DNA from 3 places in the Halopseudomonas salina genome. Region 2 is predicted to be linked to each of the others. Evidence: predicted binding sites of a transcription regulator. Region 2 holds the regulator's gene; each other region holds the start of a gene.
The links. Region 2 encodes FliA, which starts transcription of late flagellar genes. Its sites were predicted from a motif close to CTAAAGTTTNNNNNNNNNNNGCCGNTAA; they were not measured.
Positions count from the first base shown of each region.

Region 1: IEV54_RS08935 (flagellin) is a predicted target of FliA. The motif match lies at 4,198-4,225, and genes of this name have one in related genera.
Region 3: IEV54_RS02240 (methyl-accepting chemotaxis protein) is a predicted target of FliA. The motif match lies at 3,047-3,074, and genes of this name have one in related genera.

Region 1 is NZ_BMFF01000003.1:331,744-338,642, reverse strand. Features, by position in the region: gene IEV54_RS08940 (glycosyltransferase) at 1-4,077, shown strand, start outside; gene IEV54_RS08935 (flagellin) at 4,319-5,521, shown strand; gene IEV54_RS08930 (flagellar protein FlaG) at 5,597-6,001, shown strand; gene fliD (flagellar filament capping protein FliD) at 6,105-6,899, shown strand, end outside.
Region 2 is NZ_BMFF01000003.1:179,407-186,305, reverse strand. Features, by position in the region: gene flhA (flagellar biosynthesis protein FlhA) at 1-1,428, shown strand, start outside; gene flhF (flagellar biosynthesis GTPase FlhF) at 1,457-2,824, shown strand; gene fleN (flagellar synthesis regulator FleN) at 2,854-3,681, shown strand; gene IEV54_RS08220 (RNA polymerase sigma factor FliA) at 3,678-4,415, shown strand; gene IEV54_RS08215 (chemotaxis response regulator CheY) at 4,632-5,009, shown strand; gene IEV54_RS08210 (protein phosphatase CheZ) at 5,027-5,821, shown strand; gene IEV54_RS08205 (chemotaxis protein CheA) at 5,849-6,899, shown strand, end outside.
Region 3 is NZ_BMFF01000001.1:444,738-451,636, reverse strand. Features, by position in the region: gene dnaX (DNA polymerase III subunit gamma/tau) at 1-976, opposite strand, end outside; RNA gene ffs (signal recognition particle sRNA small type) at 1,101-1,197, opposite strand; gene IEV54_RS02240 (methyl-accepting chemotaxis protein) at 1,313-2,956, opposite strand; gene IEV54_RS02235 (hypothetical protein) at 3,265-3,543, opposite strand; gene IEV54_RS02230 (AEC family transporter) at 3,761-4,687, opposite strand; gene IEV54_RS02225 (thiopurine S-methyltransferase) at 4,780-5,433, opposite strand; gene IEV54_RS02220 (potassium/proton antiporter) at 5,548-6,899, shown strand, end outside.

The DNA.
Region 1 (6,899 bases), 150 kb from region 2:
TATAACGTACTCAACGGTATCCAGATCGCTCAGGGGCACTACCTGTCGCTGCTGATGGCTGACGATTATTACAACCCTGGTTTCTTGTCCAGCCTGCTGCCCCGCATGCTAGAAAATCCTGAAGTGGTTGTTGGATATACGGCGATCCGCTGGGTGAATGAGCAGGGAAATATGCTCAATATGCCCAGGCATCCGGGTTACAAAGATCAGGATTATGTGGGAGGTCGCAACGAGGTCGCGGACTTGTTGGTTCATGACAGCTACATCCCCCCGTCTGCCACGCTGATCCAGCGTGATCCCTTCTTGCAGGTTTGGCGGAGAGATTCAAAGCTCAATGGCGCCGGTGACTGGCTCTCGATGTTGCAAGTGGCAGAAAAATATCCTGACTTTATCTTCCTGAGCAAACCTGGGGTCACCTATCGAGCCCACTCTGCTCAACTCTCGACCGAGTTCTATTCTTCCAGTGCGCCGCTAGCTGACCATATACGCATAGTCGAGGGAGTCTTCGAGCGCGGGGCGGAGAATAAGCTCCGAGATCATGAACTCAGTGTTGCCGCGCATCTTCGCCGGCGCCTCGCTTTGTATCCAGGTGAACAGTCCTCGTCTTTGGGATTGCGAGTGAGTCAGCTATGTGAACGGCTAGAAGCGTTGGCTGAGTCTAATGGGCAGCCTCTGTTCGCTATCGTGCTTACCACCTATAACCGCCCAGCCATGCTGATGGATGCCCTGCGTAGCCTGGCCGAGCAGAGCCTGCAGGATTTTGAAGTCATTCTGGTCAACGATCACGGTGATCCGGTCGAGTCGTTGCTTGATGGCTTTGATTTTCCCCTGACCTACTTGCGCCAGGGCGCGAATAGAGGCCCGGCTGCCGCTCGTAATGCGGCGCTGCGGTTAGCGAGGGGCCGCTATGTTGCTTACCTTGATGATGATGACGTCTTCCTGCCCGACCACCTTCAGTCGCTGGCTATTGCGATAAAGAGCTATCCTGACGCCGTCGTTTACGCGAATGCGGTGTTTGTTACCGAGAAGCTGGAACAGGACTCCCGTATCGAGTTGGTTCGTGAGGATCGCTATGTTCACGATATCTACTCGAAGGAACGGCTGTTCGTCGACAATTACATACCGGTCAACACCTTTGCATGCGCAAGAAGTCTTGCGATAGCGGCTGGTGATTTTGATGAAACCTTGTCAGGGCTGGAGGACTGGGATTTTCTTCTGCGCCTGGCCTCCCGTGCACAGTTCATACACCTGCAGCAGACCACCGTTGAAGTCAGGATGCGCGTGGCTGACGAAACGTCTGAACGGCGATCAGAGCAAGCTGCAAAGAACTACGCCGAGCTTTACCAGGAAATCTACCGTCGCCATTCTGATCTGGGCAGCGAACAGGTTCGCCAGGGACGCGCCGCGCAGTTGCGTAGACTGGGAGTCGTTGCAAAGGGTGCCCCGGCATCCGTACGCACCTGGCTGGCTGCCAGAACCCTGACGCCAGTGCAGCAGCGTTTGATCGCCGAGTATACGGAGAAACAGAAGGATCATACGGCGCAACTGGGAGTGGTGATCATTGATCTGGATGGTGACACTGAGGGGCTGACCCGCAGTCTCGATTCGATACAGAATTTTGTCGCGGTCAATAATGTCAATCCCCTGGTGCTGAGCACTTCATCCAAGCCGGAAGGTCATCTGGGCTCCTGGTTTCAGGTTCAGCCGGATAACTGGGTCGCTACACTCAACGAGCTGCTCGTGGCCGATAACAGTGACTGGATTATGCTGGTGCGCGCAGGCGACGAATTGACCGCCAGCGGTTTGCAGATGACTTCGCTGGAACTCCTGGCCGATCCGCAGTGCCGCGGCATCTACTGCGACGCACTTTATCGTCAGGACGACGATGACTATGGCGCTGCGCTGCGTCCTGACTTCAATCTTGATTACCTACTCAGCTTTCCACGTGGGGTTGCGCAGCATTGGCTGTTTAATCGCAAACACCTACTCAGTCTTGATGGCTTTGACGAGCAGATGGGCGAGGCCATGGAACTGGACCTGATCCTGCGTCTGGTCAATCAGGAAGGTATCAGCGGCCTTGGCCATATCCCCGAACCTCTCGTCATTTCGGCAGCGCCTACCCTGCGCGACAGCCCGGACGAACGCTCAGCGATACTCTCGCATCTCCAGGCTCGCGGCTATTCAAAGGCACAATTGAGTAGCGTCCGTCCTGGCCAGTACAGGGTGGAATATGGGCATTCGGAACAACCAATGGTCTCGGTGGTGATTGTTGTGCGCGACGATTTGGCGATGGCCCAGCGCTGTGTCATGAGTGTTCTCGAAAATACTCACTACCCCAACTACGAAATTTTACTGATCGATAATCAGAGCCAGAGGTCGCCGACACTCGATTGGTTGAAGGGTGTCGAGCAAATGGGTAGCGAACAGATAAAGGTAATGCGCTCCCCGGAGCGTTTGAGTCACAGCGAAGCCTGTAATCAGGCCGCATTGAACGCCAGCGGTGATTACCTGTTGCTCTTGCGCCCAGATGTAGCGGTGATTGATGCAGATTGGCTGGATGCATTGATGAATCACGGTCAAAGACCGGAAGTCGGCGTAGTGGGTGCGCGTACGGTGAATTCGGAAGGTCTGGTTACGCACGCGGGCCTCGTGCTCGGACTGGAAGGCCCCGCTGCCGGCATGTTTCTGGGTGAGTCACTGGATGCTACAGGATACATGCAGCGTCTACAGGTAGATCAGAACATCAGCGCTGTGGCTGACAGCTGCCTGTTGGTGCGCAAGTCGCTATATGTTGACGTGGGCGGCATGGATGCCAAGCACTTTGCTGATCAGGGGAGCGATGTCGATCTCTGCCTGCGTATTACTGATAGCGGACATATGCTGGTCTGGACGCCTAGAGCTACCTTGCTTCATAGCGCTGAAAAAAAGGCTATGCCAGTTGCGGTCGAAGATGCGCTTTTCGCTCGCTGGTTGCCTCGTTTAGCGCGGGACCCTGCTTATAACCCCAACTTCTCGCTAGCCAAGCCGGGCGGCTTCAAGCTGGCTGATCCGCAGATATCCTGGCGACCTCTGAATGTCTTTCGTCCGGTACCTGTCATCTTGGCGCATCCTGCTGATGAAACCGGGTGTGGGCAGTATCGGGTCATTCAACCTTTTAGCGCGTTGAAGACAGCTGGTTTGATTGATGGTGCCCTTTCTCGCGGGCTGATGCATGTCACTGATCTTGAACGCTACGATCCGGATGTGGTGGTTCTGCAGCGACAAATAAGCAACGAACGGCTTGAGGCGATGCGGCGGATGCGTGCATTTTCCAGGGCCTTCAAAGTCTATGAGCTGGACGACTATTTGCCGAATCTACCGCTTAAAAGTGTGCATAGAAGTCACATGCCCAAGGATATTGTCAAATCCTTGCGGCGTGGCTTGTCTTTTGTCAATCGTTTTGTCGTTTCCACAGACGCCATCGCCGAAGCTTTTGGCGACTTCCATTCGGATATACGTGTCAGGCAGAACACGCTCGATCCGCTACTGTGGAGGGGGAGTTTACCCGTCAGCTACAGGCGTACCGCCAAAAAGCCGCGTGTGGGGTGGGCAGGTGGGGCGAGTCACACGGGTGATCTGGAAATGATTGAGGATGTAGTCAAAGCGCTTTCTGACGAGGTGGAATGGGTGTTCTTCGGGATGTGCCCTGACAAATTAAGGCCCTATATCCATGAGTATCATCCTGGTGTTCCGATCGCACAGTATCCGGCGGCGTTGGCGCGGCTAAATCTAGACCTGGCTCTTGCCCCGGTAGAACAGAACTTGTTCAACGAATGCAAAAGTAACCTAAGGCTTCTGGAATACGGCGCATGCGGCTATCCGGTGATATGTAGCGAACTGCGCTGTTATGAAGGCGACTTGCCGGTTACACGGGTCAAAAATCGCTACAAGGACTGGGTCGAGGCAATACGGATGCATCTTGCAGACCTTGACGCCAGTGAGGCCATGGGCGACGCCCTTCGAGATGCGGTGACTAGCCAATGGATGCTTGAAGGGGCGAATCTCGATCTTTGGCGTAAGGCGTGGTTGCCGGAATGATCTTCCAGTTGCCGAGTTAAAGAATGTCCGAATGTGGACGATAAGAGGGTAGGGCTGGTTGGTATCTCGGCCTCGCCACATTAGGTGCAGGCGGGTTGACAAAGATTTTTTTCAAAACCCCTAAAGCTTTGGTGAGTGGCGTCGATACAGTACTTGAATGCGAACTCAATGGGTGCCTGGGCAAAGCCGGCCCTGAGATCGCTGCTCAGGCAAACATAACCAAGTTTACGAGGTACTTACCATGGCTCTTACAGTCAACACAAACGTAGCTTCACTCAACGCCCAGCGTAACTTGGGTGCATCTTCCAACAACCTGCAGACTTCCCTGCAGCGTTTGTCTTCCGGTTCGCAGATCAACAGCGCCAAGGACGACGCGGCTGGCCTGCAGATCGCCAACCGTCTGACCAGCCAGATCAATGGTCTCGGTGTTGCTACCAAGAACGCCAACAACGGCATCTCGATCGCTCAGACTGCCGAAGGCGCTCTGCAGGAATCCACCAACATCCTGCAGCGTATGCGTGATCTGTCCCTGCAGTCGGCAAACGGCTCCAACAGCGACACCGAGCGTGACGCCTTGAATTCTGAAGTGACCGAGTTGAAGAAAGAGTTGGACCGGATTTCCAACACCACTGCATTCGGTGGCAAGAAGCTGTTTGATGGCAGCTTCGGAACCGAAACCTTCCAGGTTGGTAGTGCTGCGAACGAAGCGATCAGTCTCAAGCTGGACGAGGTTAGCACCAAGGAATTGAAATCCGATTCCATCAGCAGCGGTACCATTGCTACACAAGCCGCAGCAACGGCTAGCGGTGCGGTTGCTGTAAGCTTCACTGTGGAGCAGGGCAGTGCAGACGGTACTGATCGCGTATTTACCATCAGCGCTGAATATGCCTCCGGCGCCACCGCTGCCGAGCAGACCCAGCTGCTGGCAACAGTTATCAACGATGCCAACATGGGTGTAGGTGCGTTCGTCAACGACGCTGGTGGAATTGACGTCATCACTGATGCTGATCTTGGTACTGCCAACAAGGGTGAGCTGTCGATCGCATTCGCTACTGACACCACTGCTGCTGCTGCCGAAACGGCCGCCAGCGGTGGGACTGCAGTGGCGCTGGCCGATGTTACATCTAATAACTCTGTGAAAGATATCGACATCACGTCTGCCAAAGGTGCTCAGGAAGCCGTCTACATCATCGACGCCGCCCTGCAGTCCATCGATAGCCAGCGTGCGGACCTGGGTGCTGCCCAGAACCGCTTCCAGTCGACTATCAGCAACCTGCAGAACGTGTCCGAGAATGCTTCTTCCGCTCGCGGCCGGATTCAGGATACCGACTTCGCTGCTGAAACTGCGAAGCTGACCAAGAACCAGATCCTCCAGCAGGCTGGTACTTCAATCCTGGCCCAGGCCAACCAGCTGCCCCAGGCCGTCCTCAGCCTCTTGGGCTAAGGTCGAATAGGAGCTAGACTGCGGGGGGAGGGCTGAAAGCCTTCCCTCCGCTTTTTCCTTTGCGAGGTAAGCACCATGGAAATGGGCGTTCTCAAACCGTTTGAAGTAACTAGCACTGCACGCGCCGGTGTTTCGGTTGAGGCGGGTAGTGTCGGCAGGGCTGCCGGCAAGCAAACGGATGTTGCATCAGCAATCAGCTCGAACAAAACGGATGAGGCTACTCGCTCATCTTTGACAGATCAGCCCGTCGAAGCAGACCGTGAAGCAATAGATGCGGCCGTTTCTGACATGCAGAATTTCGTCCAGTCGGTCCAGCGTGACATCAACTTCAACGTGGATGACAGCAGCGGCCGGGTGGTAATCAATGTAACCGAGGCTACCAGTGGCGAAGTGATTCGCCAGATTCCCTCGGAAGAAGCGTTGCGACTCTCGGAGAGCCTTTCCGAAATTCGCAGCTTGCTGTTTAAAGCAGAAGCCTGAGGGCTTGCTGCTGGCCGGTTCTACTGGCACATAACTTGCCTGCATTACCGGGACATTCTATTCGGTACGCAGACCGCCAAAAAACGGTCGTAGGGGCAGGCTTATGGCTATTCAAGGTTTTACAGGTGTTGGTTCCGGTCTCGATATCAATAATATCGTCAAGGCAATGGTGAATGCGGAAAGCGCTCCCAAAACCGCTCAACTGAATCGTCTGGAGCGGGACACCACGGCCAAGTTCTCCGGGCTTGGACAATTTCGGAGTGCGATTTCCGACTTCCAGAGTGCGATCAAGGATCTCAACGATCCCGCCCTGTTCGAGAAACGTAGTGCCACCTCCGCCAAGCAGGACATCTTTACCGCCAAGGCAGATGGAACGGCAACCGCAGGCAACTTCAGCGTCCAGGTCTTCAATCTGGCGCAGACCAGCAAATTGTCCCTGCAGGGGTTGGATAACGCCACTGACCCCGTTGGTACCGGTACACTCACTATTTCTGTGGGTGGAGAAGCTCTCGATATTTCCATCGGTGAAAACGACAGCAGTCTTGCCGGGATCCGCGATGCGATCAATGCGGCCGGAAAAAACAGCGGCCTGTCCGCCACGATCGTAAGCGACCCCAGCGGTGCAGGCGGAGCACGTCTGGTACTGAGTTCGGACAAGGCGGGTAACGGTAACGATATCAGCGTCAGCTCCAGCAGTACTACCGGCAACCTAGGTCAGTTGGACTTCACCCCCCCAGATCCGACCCTGATTGATTACGAACCTGCAGCGTACGACCCGGCAAATCCCCGTGCGGCCCGTGTGATCAGCTACGCCCGGGACGCCAATCTGGCAATTGATGGCATCCCTCTCTCGAGTGCCAGCAATACTGTTGAAGACGCTATTGCGGGGGTCACGCTG
Region 2 (6,899 bases):
GACTTGAGCTTCGCTGACGCCGGACGTATCTACGTGCTGTTGACCATTGGTGACGGTCTGGTGGCGCAGATACCGTCGCTGTTGCTGTCCACTGCTGCAGCAATTATGGTGACCCGCGTTTCCACCTCCGAAGACATGGGCGCGCAGGTCAACCGTCAGATGTTTGCCTCGCCGAAGGCACTGGCGATTGCGGCGGCGATCATGATCGTCATGGGTCTGATTCCCGGCATGCCGCACTTCTCCTTCCTGAGTCTCGGTGCCCTGGCCGCCGGCGCTGCGTATTACATCGCCAACCGCCAGCGTTTGAAGCTGGTCGAGGCGGAAGAAGTGCAGCGCCAGGAAGCGGAAGTGCCCGCTCTGGCTCGCCCTGAAACCCGTGAGCTGGGCTGGGACGACGTCACTCCGGTAGATATGGTCGGCCTGGAAGTCGGTTACCGCCTGATTCCCCTGGTTGATCGCAACCAGGGGGGCCAGCTGCTGGCGCGAATCAAGGGTGTGCGCAAGAAGCTCTCCCAGGACATGGGCTTTCTGATGCCCTCTGTGCATATTCGCGACAACCTGGATCTGTCGCCCAATTCCTATCGCGTCACACTGATGGGCGTGGGTGTGGCGGAGGCCGAGGTGTACCCCGACCGCGAGCTGGCCATCAACCCGGGTCAGGTTTTTGGCGAGATCAAGGGCCTGGCCGGCAAGGATCCGGCGTTTGGTCTGGATGCAGTCTGGATCGAGCCGATGCAGAAGGATCAGGCGCAATCACTGGGTTATACCGTGGTGGACGCCAGCACCGTGGTGGCCACCCACCTCAATCAGATACTGCACAAGCATGCCCACGAACTGCTTGGTCATGAGGAGGTTCAGCAGTTGCTGCAGGTGCTGGCCAAGGCTTCCCCCAAGCTGGCAGAGGAGCTGGTGCCTGGCATCATTTCCCTGTCAGGGCTGCTCAAGGTTCTGCAGGGCCTGCTGCAGGAGCAGGTGCCGGTCCGGGACATTCGCACCATCGCCGAGGCTATCGCCAACCAGCCTGGCAAGAGTCAAGATCCTGGCGCACTGATTGCGGTTGTTCGCGTGGCGCTGGCTCGCTCCATCGTACAAAGCATTGTAGGGCTTGACTCGGAGCTACCTGTGATCACTCTGGAGCCAAGGTTGGAACAGATATTGCTACAGAGTCTACAGAAGGCCGGTCAGGGGGGTGACGACGGCATCATGCTCGAACCGGGCATGGCCGAGAAGCTTCAGCGTTCACTGGCCGATGCGGTACAGCGGCAGGAAGTGCAGGGCAAGCCGGCGATATTGCTGGTAGCGGGACCGGTTCGCGGCATGATGGCCAAGTTTGTTCGCTACGCAGCCCCCGGAGCCCATGTGCTGTCCTACCAGGAAATACCGGACAGCAAGCAGGTCACCATCGTTGCTACGGTCGGCCAAAGCTAATACATACGAATAGAAGGGTGGGTCAGCCATGAAAGTAAAAAGGTTCTTTGCTGCCGATATGCGCCAGGCGATGAAGCTGGTCCGCGAGGAGCTGGGTGCCGACGCCTCGATTATCGGCAACCGCCGGGTTGTTGGCGGCGTGGAACTGACCGCCGCGGTGGACTACGAAGCGCCACGCCTGACTCCGCCCACCCCAGGCCTGAGCCAGGAGCTCAAGAAAACCCAGGAGCGCATCGTCAGCGCCCGGGCTCAGCTTGAGGCCGGCGACCGTTCGACCGAGCAGCCCAGCGTCAATCGGCAGTTGTTTGGCGAGACCATGCGCCAGGCAGTGCGCGATGGCTCGCCTGTTGCCCGCGAGCTGCTCGACAGACTGAATAACGAAATCGCCGACCCGGTCCCCGAGGCGCCCCGCGCCCAGGCAGCACCCACTCGGCAGCAGACTCACTCCGAACCCGAAAGCAGCTCCGGCCTGAGCGCCATGCGCGATGAAATTGCCGGTCTGCGCGAAATGCTCGAAGCGCAGTTGGGTAGCATGGCCTGGGGTCAGGTCAATCAGCAGCGCCCACAACAGGCCAGCCTCTGGCGGCGTCTTACCCAACTGGGCCTGCCAGCCGAATTGAGCCAGAAGCTGCTGCAACTGGTAGCTAACGAAACCAATACGCGCCAGGCCTGGCGGATGCTGCTGGCGCACCTGGCCCACAGCATCCCGGTCATGCGCGAAGAGCTGGTTGATCAGGGCGGCATTGTTGCATTGGTCGGTCCCACCGGCGCCGGCAAGACCACCACCCTGGGCAAGCTTGCCGCACGCTATGTGCTCAAGCATGGCAGCCAGCATGTGGCTCTGGTCACCATGGATACCTATCGCATTGGTGCCCACGAGCAATTGCGTACCCTTGGGCGTATTCTCAATGTGCCGGTGCGCGTGGTTGACGAGCAAAACAGCCTGGCCGATGTGCTTCAGGAATTCTCCGGCAAGCGCCTGGTGCTGGTCGACAGCGCCGGCCTTCAGGCCCAGGACCCGCATCTTCACGGCCAGCTCAATCAACTGGCGGCACTGGGCCATCGTGTCAGCAAGTTGCTGGTGCTGGCAGCAACCAGTCAGTATCAGGTGCTCAAGGCTGCTTATCACACCTACAAGGTCTGTGGCCTCAGCGGTTGCGTGTTGACCAAGGTCGACGAGGCAGCCACTCTCGGAGAAGCATTGGGTCTGGCCATGCAACAGGGTTTACCGGTAGCCTATCTGGCAGATGGCCAGCGCATACCGGATGATATTGCCAAGGCAGTGGGGCATCAGCTGGTCAGCCGCGCGGTCAGTCTGGCGGGCAACGAGGCGCCGGCAGATCAGGCCATGGCAGATGTGTTTGCCGGTATACTACACACCCAGCGGGCAAGCTAACCGAACTTATAAGAAGGTAATCAACGCAGATGGGCAGCAAACATCCGGTTCAGGTTATTGCGGTCACCGGCGGCAAGGGCGGCATAGGCAAGACCAACGTGTCAGTCAATCTCGGCCTCGCACTTGCCGATTTGGGGCGGCGTGTCGTCCTGCTTGATGCTGACCTTGGTCTGGCCAACGTCGACGTTCTGCTCGGACTCAAGGCCAAGGCGACGCTGGCTGACGTGCTGGAAGGAACCTGCGAGCTGCGCGATGTGCTGCTCAACGGCCCCGGGGGGATCCGCATCGTTCCAGCCGCTTCCGGCGCTGCCAGCATGGTCAACCTCAATCCCCAGCAGCATGCGGGTCTGATTCAGGCGTTCAGTGAAATCGGTGACAATATCGATGTGCTGATTGTCGACACCGCCGCCGGAATCGGCGATTCGGTTGTGAGCTTCGTACGCGCCTCCCAGGAAGTTCTGGTGGTTGTCTGCGATGAGCCCACCTCGATTACCGACGCCTATGCGCTGATCAAACTGCTTAATCGTGACCACGGCATGACGCGCTTTCGCGTGTTGGCCAACATGGTTCACACTCCCCAGGAAGGTCGTCTGGTGTTCAGCAAGCTGACCAAGGTCACCGATCGGTTTCTGGATGTGGCCCTGCAGTATGTTGGCGCGGTACCCTACGATGAAAACGTACGCAAGGCGGTGCAGAAACAGCGCGCGGTATATGATGCTTTCCCGCGTAGCAAGGCATCGCTGGCGATCCGCGGGATCGCACAGAAGGTGAACGCCTGGCCATTACCGGCCAATCCACGCGGCCACCTTGAATTTTTTGTCGAGCGCCTGGTGCAACAGACCGGAACAGGCCTATGACCTTAACGGCAGGTGGGGTGAGCATGTATACACGCGCACAGGGTTCCGCGGGTTCCCAGGATCGTCTGGTCGAACAGTTCGCTCCTCTGGTCAAGCGTATTGCCTACCATCTGCTGGGCCGCCTGCCGGCCAGCGTCCAGGTTGATGATCTTATACAGGCCGGCATGATCGGCTTGCTCGAAGCCTCTCGCAAGTTTGACAATTCCAAGGGCGCCAGCTTCGAGACCTATGCCGGTATCCGTATTCGTGGGGCCATGCTCGATGAGGTACGCAAGGGTGACTGGGCGCCACGTTCGGTACACCGCAATACTCGCATGGTCAGTGATGCAGTGCGCGCCGTCGAGTCGCGGCTGGGACGTGATGCCAAGGATCAGGAGATAGCTGCAGAGCTGGAAATGAGTCTTGAGGAATATTATTCGATCCTCAATGATACAGCCGGCAGCAAGCTGTTCAGCTTCGATGACCTGCTCGAATCCGGAACCCGGGCCGACGCACACGGCGACGAAGAGCCCTTTGGCGGGCTGGAGGACCAGCGTTTTCGCCAGGCTCTGGTGGAAGCAATTGACACCCTGCCCGAGCGTGAGCGTCTGCTGCTGTCGCTATATTACGACGAAGAGCTGAACCTCAAGGAAATAGGCGCAGTGCTTGGTGTCAGTGAGTCGCGCGTCAGTCAGTTACACAGTCAGTGCGCAGCGCGGCTGCGCGCCAGGCTGGGCGGATGGCGAAATGATTGATTTTGTGGTCAACATCCGGACAATGCCCACAGAACGAGAATATCGCCTGGCAGTAACAGGTACGAAGACGAACTAATGTCAGCGGAGGCAGCACGATTGGGCCACTCCGGTTACACTGGCGTCAATAAAACGTGAAAGGCTTGTTTGGCCAGTAGCTTAACGGAGTGTGACAACGCACTCTTCCTGGTGTGTACGGAGGTCGACTTGGACAAGAATATGAAAATTCTCATCGTTGATGATTTTTCAACGATGAGGCGCATCATCAAGAATTTGTTGCGCGACCTGGGGTTCACCAACACGGCGGAAGCCGATGATGGCACCTCCGCGCTGCCAATGCTGCAAAGCGGTAATTTTGACTTTCTGGTTACCGACTGGAACATGCCCGGCATGAGCGGCATCGATCTGCTACGTGCAGTACGAGCTGACGAACGCCTCAAGCATCTCCCGGTGTTGATGGTTACCGCTGAAGCCAAACGCGATCAGATCATCGAGGCCGCCCAGGCCGGTGTGAACGGTTACGTTGTCAAGCCGTTTACCGCTCAGGCACTCAAGGAAAAGATCGAGAAGATCTTCGAGCGCGTTCAGGCTAAATAACAACCGGGGTACAGGTTATGGCGTTAAGTAAGGACACCGGCCAGGCTACCGCTCAGGAATACGAACATTCCCTGAAGGACAATGCGCGGCAGTTGGTCGATCTCTTGGAGAAAGGGCAGTTCGGCGAAGCCATACTGGTCATTCACGCGATCAATCAGGCACGCGACCGCGGTCTCTATCATGAAGTGGGGCTGCTGACGCGTGCGCTGCACAACGCCATCGTCAACTTTCAGCTCGATACCAGCCAGGCGCTGGGTGATGATGTTGAAGCCACGCGTATCTCGGATGCCTCGGATCGGTTGGACTATGTCGTGACACTCACCGACAAGGCGGCCAACCGCACCATGGATCTGGTTGACGCCAGTGCGCCTATCGTTGCCAATCTGGGCCAGGAAGCCGCTGCACTGCGCACCGACTGGGAACGTCTGCAGCGACGCGAAATGGCCGCCGGCGAATTCCGCGACCTGTACAAGCGCATGGGTGACTTTCTGGAGAAAACCGAAAGCTCAGCCACCCAGGTCAGCGGTCAGTTGAATGAGATTGTCATGGCTCAGGATTATCAGGACCTCACCGGTCAGGTGATCAAGCGGGTGATTACTCTGGTGCATGACGTCGAGGAAAGCTTGCTGGATCTGGTACGCATGGCCGGTCAGGTGGATCGTTTTGCCGGCATAGAGCATCAGAAAGCCACCCCCGAAGCAAAAAAAGTGTCACCCAAGGGTGAAGGTCCGCAGATTCATGCCGATAAAAGAGAAGATGTTGTCTCAGGGCAGGATGAAGTCGATGACCTTCTGTCCAGCCTGGGCTTCTAATAACAAGCGCTACCCGGGAGTGGATGCATGAGCTTTGATGCGGATGAAGAGATCCTCCAGGACTTTCTGGTTGAGGCCGGAGAGATTCTGGAATTGTTGTCCGAACAGCTTATCGAGCTGGAAAATCGTCCCGACGATACCAACTTGCTCAATGCTATCTTCCGCGGCTTTCATACCGTCAAGGGTGGCGCCGGATTTCTTCAGCTCGACGCGCTGGTAGGCTGCTGTCACATCGCCGAGAACGTCTTCGATATCCTGCGCAAGGGCGAGCGAAAGGTTGATTCCGAGCTGATGGACGTCGTCCTCCAGGCATTGGACAGCGTCAACACCATGTTTGACGAAGTGCGCGAGCGCACCCCGCCAACGCCCGCCGATCCAGCCCTGCTCGAGGCCCTTGCACGACTGGCAACGCCAGCTGCTGACGAGCCCGCAAGCGACCCACTGCCCACCGAAGCCAGTCCGGCGACACCTGAACCGCAGGCCGTCCAGGCGCCGGAAGCGACAGTAGCCGAGGGCGATATTACCGACGATGAGTTTGAGCAGTTGCTCGATGCGCTGCATGGTCCGTCCGCAGATGCACAGCCATCCGGTGCCGTTGCACAGACTGACGCAGTCGCAGCCATTCCGGCTTCCGGCACGGGTGACGAAATCACCGATGACGAATTCGAAGCGCTGCTCGATCAGTTGCATGGCAAAGGCGCAACAACAGCCGCCACCGCCGCCGTTGCCGCCGCGCCGCCGTCTGCACCCGCACCGACGAGTGACGAAATCAACGACGACGAATTTGAAGCGCTGCTGGATGAACTCCATGGCAAGGGTGCAGCCCCGGGTCTTGCGGCCGCCTCCAGTCCCGCTGCCACATCCGCACCGGAGCCCGAAGCGTCAGATCACATAACCGATGACGAATTCGAAGCGCTGCTTGACCAGTTGCATGGGAATGGTAAACCGCCGACAGTGATTGACCCGCAGCCGGCTTCTGCTCCCGCCAAACCGGCGGCTGACGCAAAAAAAGCAGCCAAGCCCGTTGCGAAGGCGGCCAGTCCCGTATCAGCGGCCGCCACCGACACTGCACCGCCAA
Region 3 (6,899 bases), on a different contig from region 2:
ACTGCACGTCCTCGGCACTCACCCTACCGGCAAGGTCAATCACCCTCTCCTGGTCACCCAGACTGTTATCCACCGCCTGTGGTAGCACCTGAGCAATAGCCACGCGTTGCAAGACCGACAGCAGCTCACTCAACACGCCAGAAAAATCGGCACCCTGCTCCGCCAACTCGCCCACAGCAATCAACAAGGCCTGAGCGTCGCCCGCAGCCAGCGCATCAAGCAAGCCAAATACCTGACCGTGATCAATGGTCCCGAGCATGCTGCGTACGTCACTGACCTGTAATGCGCCATTGCCAAACGCAATTGCCTGATCAGTCAGGCTCAATGCATCACGCATGGAGCCGTCGGCCGCCCGCCCGAGCAACCACAAGGATTCTTCGTCAAAGCGGATCAGCTCTTCACCAAGAACGTGACGCAGGTGATCAACGATTTTTTCGGGCTGCATATTTTTCAACGAGAATTGCAGGCAGCGCGAGAGGATGGTGACAGGCAATTTTTGCGGGTCAGTGGTCGCGAGTAGAAACTTGACGTGTTCCGGGGGCTCCTCCAGGGTTTTCAGCAGCGCATTGAAACTGTGACTGGAAAGCATGTGCACTTCGTCGATCAGATAGACCTTGTACCGGCCCCGTGACGGCGCGTACTGCACGTTATCCAGAAGCTCGCGGGTATCTTCGACCTTGGTGCGACTGGCCGCGTCCACTTCAATCAGATCGACAAAGCGTCCCTCATCTATCTCCCGGCAGGCCGAACAGATTCCGCAGGGTTCGGAGCTAACTCCGGTCTCACAGTTCAGGCATTTGGCCAGAATACGCGCGATCGTCGTTTTTCCTACCCCCCGGGTGCCAGTGAAGAGGTAGGCATGGTGCAGCCGGTCGTGGTCGAGCGCATTAATCAACGCCTGGAGCACGTGGGTCTGGCCGACCATTTCACGGAACAGGCGCGGACGCCATTTGCGGGCAAGTACCTGATAACTCATTGGATGTGTGCTGTCCGGTAGGATCTGAAAGACAAGCGGGTACTGTAACCAAAGCAGGCTGACTTTGCGAGATATGCGGTGAGGCTTGGTGTTACTGAATAGGGTAGGTCGTCATGGGTGGCGACCCTACCAGCCACACCCCGGCACACGATGTAACCGCTGTGGCTGCTCCCTTCCGGGCCTGACCAGGTTAACGGCGAATCATTGCGAGGGGACCGGCAGGGTCACCATAACGAACCTGTACTGGACAGGCCGCGCTATTGTAACGGCTTGCCAACAACTTACAACCCATTGTTGGGCGCCTCACAACGCCTTTTTTTCGGACCAGGTACCATTTCAGGTTCTGAAACGCCCTACCTGTTGCTGCAAGCCGGCCGCAAGCCTCGCCATGGACTCACTGGCTTGACGGCTCTCGCTGGAATTTTGTGCCGCCTGATCAGAAAGATCCCGGATCCCACTGATATTACGGGCAATTTCTTCAGTGGTCTGAGTCTGTTCCTCACAGGCCGAAGCGATCTGTGCGGCCATGTCGTTGATTCGCACCACTGACTGTGCCGTCTCGCTAAGCGACCTCTCTGCGCCTTCTGCCTGCTCGACACTTTCTGCAGCCAGCGTGGCACCCCGCTGCATGACAGTCACTGCCTGCGAACTACCAGCTTGCAGGCTCTGGATCATCTCCTGAATGTCCCGGGTGGAGTCCTGTGTGCGCGCGGCCAGGGTCCTCACCTCGTCGGCTACCACGGCAAAGCCTCGACCTTGCTCGCCGGCACGAGCAGCTTCGATTGCTGCGTTAAGTGCCAGCAAATTGGTTTGCTCGGCAATCGCCTGAATGACACTCAGCACGCCACCTATCTTGTCACTGTCCTGCTCAAGCCGGTTTATGACGCCTGCCGCTTCCGCCACATCCTTGGCCAAGCGCCGCAGGGCATTCATGGTCTGGCCAACAACTTCGGATGTCGCTTTCCCCTGCTGGTCCGCCTGACGCGCAGCTTCGGCCGTACTGTGTGCGTTATCAGCCACTTCATGAATAGCTGCGGTCATTTCGGTTGCCGCTGTACTCACCTGATCGATAGCCAGGTGCTGGTCTGTCACCAACTGATCCTGGTTGGCGGCTATGGCGCTCATCTGCTCTGACGCTGAAGCCACCAGGAGTGTCGATTCAGCAACTTCGCGAATGAGCATCTGCAATTGACCGAGGAACTCATTGAAGCTCGCACCAAGCTGCCCCACTTCATCGGCCGAGCTGACCTCAACTCGCTTGGTCAGATCGCCACCACCGCCGGCAATATCCCGGATACGAGCAAGGATGTCCTGGATCGGGCGGACGATCAGACCAGGTAAAAAGGCAATGGTCAGCACACAGATAACGAGTCCGAGAATGACTACCAGAGCCAGATTGCGTGCATTGGCTGCCGTAAAGCTTGCTGCGTCCGTTAATTCAGTGGCAGCCTCGGCGTCCACAACTTGAGTCATCTGATCGATCAGATCGCGGGCCCGGCCAAACAACTCGGCAGACTGACCATAACTGAGCTGATTAGCTTCGCCCTTGTCCTGGAATGCTTCGCTCTGCGACAGCCGTACCACTTCCAGGCTGACCCGTTTCCAGTCGCCGAAAACCTGCACAAACTGCTGGCCCAAGGCCTTACTCTCTGGAGAAACCGCCAGCGAGGTGGATACCTTGACCCGATCCAGCGCCTGCTGCAGGTTATCTGCGTGTTCGGACACGAGCTTATCGCGCTCCACGCGCGCCACCCCCTGCACAAGTGACCGCTCGGCAACCAGCGCTTGGTACATGTCCCGATCAGCTTCAAGGAGATTGGTTGCCTGAGGCAACAAGCCGCTGGAGAAACGCTCCATGCGCGAGGACAAATCATTGGTGCCGATAAAGGCTACGGCGCCCAGCAAACAGAAAAGGCCGGCCAGCAGTACCATTGGAAGAGTTAACTTCCAGCGGAAACCCAGATTACGAAAAGAAGCCATTATTGTTTCCTCATATGGTTCGCGGCCTTGGCTCGATCGCAAAAGGCGCCTTTTTGTCAGAAAGAAGTTCTTACTGACATATTAGCTGCCATATCGGCCGTTTATCGAACAACATGAGGAAATTTTGCGACTGTGCATGCTGAATTATGTCTCAGCCCGCCCCGCGCCTGAACAATCCAGATGAGGGGGAAGCCGCCCCGTCGTGCATTCTGCATGCGTAGAACACCACAGGGCACCAGGATCATTATGAACTTTACGGGTAATGCGAGGTCGCCTATACACGACGAGCGAACAACCAGCCGGAATTGCTAAAATACCCAACTGCGTTGTTGACTTGCACGCTCCAGCGCCACCGCGACAGCATCAGGTTCTCCTGGCTTTTCGATAGTCGCTGTTGTGCGCATGTTCATTTGCCGCGCAACTGCCCGAGAGCTGGGATTGTCGTCGACCCAACTGCGCATCTCGACCTGCTGGGGCGCCTGGCGTGCAGAGGTATTAATGTCCGCCTCACCCGTAGAGAGCAGGAATGCCGCACCGAGCAGCATCCCCTGGATACTGACGAAAAAAGCAACGTCTCGACCTTTCATTCTGAAATTCCTCCCAATATCAATCAGAGTGATGAGCTCTAGTGCTGATGGCGACGCTATCGCCTATACAGGGAGAGTTGCAGAGGTCATGCCAGTAATTAAATATATTTAAATTCAATAAAATCAATATTTTACAATTTTTCGATCCCGATCCTCATTGCATTTTGCATGACCTGGTCAATTTTTGTCAGGCAGGATGCATGGAGGCAAAATGCTGTCATAGCGATGACATTACAAGGGAGACCATTACGGGTATGTAGATCAGCGCAAATACAGTACTCAAGAGCGTCGTTCCTGCCACCTGCTGGGGCTCGGTATCGAGCAGAGTAGCTATTACCACCGTATTGGCGGCAATCGGTGTGATGGAGATAAGAAACACCGCCTTGTACACAGCAGCGTCGTAAATGTGCAGCCACAGGCTATCGATACCCCAGAACCCCAGAGCCAGCAGAGGCCAGGAAATGAATTTGCCAAAAAATGCCAGGGCGGTAAAACGCAAATCGCCTGCCAGACCCCGAAAACTCAGAATACTCATACCAATAATCATCATGCCAAGGATGCTGTAGGCGCCCCGGAGATTATCGAACAGGGGTACAAGTACCCCTGGAATACTCAGGTCAGCAAGATTCAGCATCACGGCAAGACAGAAGGCGTAAATGGAAGGCAGACGCGCGACCTTCAGCAGACAGTCACGAATACCAAAACGTCCGCGCGCTGCCAGGTAGAAGCCTACTGAGTTCTCATACAGCGTTGTGCCCAGCAGACACACTATATAGATACCCAGACCCTCCTCGCCGAATATCAACAACGCGACGGGGATGCCAAAGTACCCTGTGTTACCGGTACCCACCGACAGTGGAATGAGGTTGGCACTGGCATTATTCAGCCAGCCACGGGCGACGATTAGATGAGCCACGCCAAGGAAGGTACAAAAGCCGAACACCAGGAATGGAAGCATGATGACGCTGGCTGACAAAGGCGCATTCATCACGCCCGAAAACACGACCGACGGTGTGACAATGTACAGCATGATCCCGGCAATGTGGCTACCACTCGCCTGGAGAAACCGGCCTGCAAGCCAGCCAAGCCCAACGGTTATGTAAAGCGGAAAAAGCTTGAACAACAAGGCAAGGGCGGCCGCCATGATAACTCCGGGCAGGAAACAGACCTGATATTACCAATCTCCCGAGCGCCCGTGATAGCGGCCCGCAGGAGCCGCTCACCGTGGCCATCGGGTCACTTTTCTTCGATGAGGTAGACCCGCTCGATCAGGCTGGTCAAGCCCTGGTCGCGAAATACAGGATGATCGCCGAGCACGTCGACCTCATGCAGAACCGACACCGAGCAACCGGAAAAAAGCGTCCTGACCTCCGCATCCGGCACGCTGAACGGCGGACCGGCGCGTTCTGACTGGCAATAGTCAAGCGTGATCAGCAGCATCTTCCAGCCACCTTCGAGGTATTCGCGCAGGTGCGCAACGTAACGCTGGCGCATCGGTGGCGGTAAGGCAATGAGGGCCGCACGGTCATATACCGCACTCACGCTGTGGAGTTGCTCGACCCCAAGTGCAAAAAAATCGCCACAATAAAGCGTCAGCCCATCGCCTTTGGCCACATCAAAGCCATCGCACACAAGCCATTCACATGGGAGCTGGTGTTCCGCAATAAAGCTATCCAGGGCCAACCGCGATAATTCGGCGCCAACCACCGCCAAACCCTGGTCGCGCAACCACAGCATGTCGAGGCTTTTCCCGCACAGCGGGACCAGTACACTCGCTCCCTGACTCAGATTCAGCATGGGCCACCAGCGCATCATCAATGGATTCGCCCGCGACTTATGAAATCCGATTTCTCCGAGCTGCCAGCGTTCTCGCCAGAATTCCGCATCCATCACACCTTCCCCCCGCTCGCAATTGACTGAGATTACAGCAAATCCTCCACCCACAAACGGCATCAGCCTATATAGTGAAGACGGATACGATACCTGAATGAGTTGCTCTGCCGCATGGACTATATCAACACGCTTTTTCTGATTGGCGCCTTGCTGTTATGCGCTAGCATCCTTGCCAGCTCCCTGTCCTCAAGACTGGGGATACCTTTGCTGCTGATATTCCTGATCATCGGAATGCTTGCAGGAGAAGATGGGTTCGGGGGGATCGCTTTCGATAACACCGGTACTGCCTTCATGATTGGCAGTCTGGCATTAGCGATTATTCTGCTCGATGGCGGAATGCGAACCCGGGTCGAGAACTTTCGTGTCGGACTCTGGCCTGCGGTATCGATGGCTAGTCTAGGCGTCGTGGTATGTGCGGGTCTGACCGGTATGGTAACAGCCTGGTTACTTGATATTCACTGGCTCCAGGGAATGCTTCTTGGCGCCATTGTCGGCTCAACCGATGCCGCTGCGGTGTTTTCCCTGCTTCAAGGCAAGGGACTCAACCTGAAGCAACGGGTAGGTGCCACCCTGGAAATCGAATCCGGCTCCAACGACCCCATGGCGATCTTTCTGACGATTACCCTGGTGGAAATACTCGCTTCCGGGGAGCAAAGCGTCAGTTGGGAATTTCTTGGCGTTTTCATCCAGCAATTTGGTATCGGCGGCATTTGCGGTCTGGCAGGGGGCGTGCTGCTGGCAAGCCTGGTAAATCGGGTCAAATTGGCAACCGGTCTTTATCCGCTTTTGATCACCAGTGGCGCGATTCTGGTGTTTGCATTTGCCAATACTATCGGGGGCAGCGGATTCCTGGCGATTTACCTGACCGGCGTGGTTCTTGGAAATCGCCGGGTGCACAACCTGCAGAATATTCTCCACGTGCAGGACGGAATGGCGTGGCTTAGTCAGATCGGCATGTTTTTGATGCTCGGCCTGCTCGTCACACCCAGCGAGATGATGCCTATCGCCGGGCCCGCCATTGGAATCGCCCTCTTTCTGATATTCATTGCCCGGCCGCTTGCGGTGCTGATATGCCTGGCACCCTTTGTGTTCTCCTGGCGCGAGCGATTATTCATCTCCTGGGTCGGCCTGCGCGGAGCGGTACCCATCATTCTGGCAATCTTCCCCCTGCTTGCGGGGCTCGAGCAGGCGCAGTTGCTGTTCAACGTGGCCTTCGTGGTCGTTCTGGTATCACTTCTGCTACAAGGCTCCAGCCTGCCATTGGCGGCCCGCCTCTGCAAAGTGGAAATCCCCCCTCAGCCAGAGCCCTTACAGCGAACGAGTCTCGATGTGGCAGTGGATGGCGCTTATGAGGTCATGATCTACCAGCTGGAAAATGCCAACTGGTGTGTCGGCGTCAGCCTGCGCGAACTGGCCATGCCCAACAACTCCCGCATAGCGGCGGTATTTCGCGGGAGCGAGCT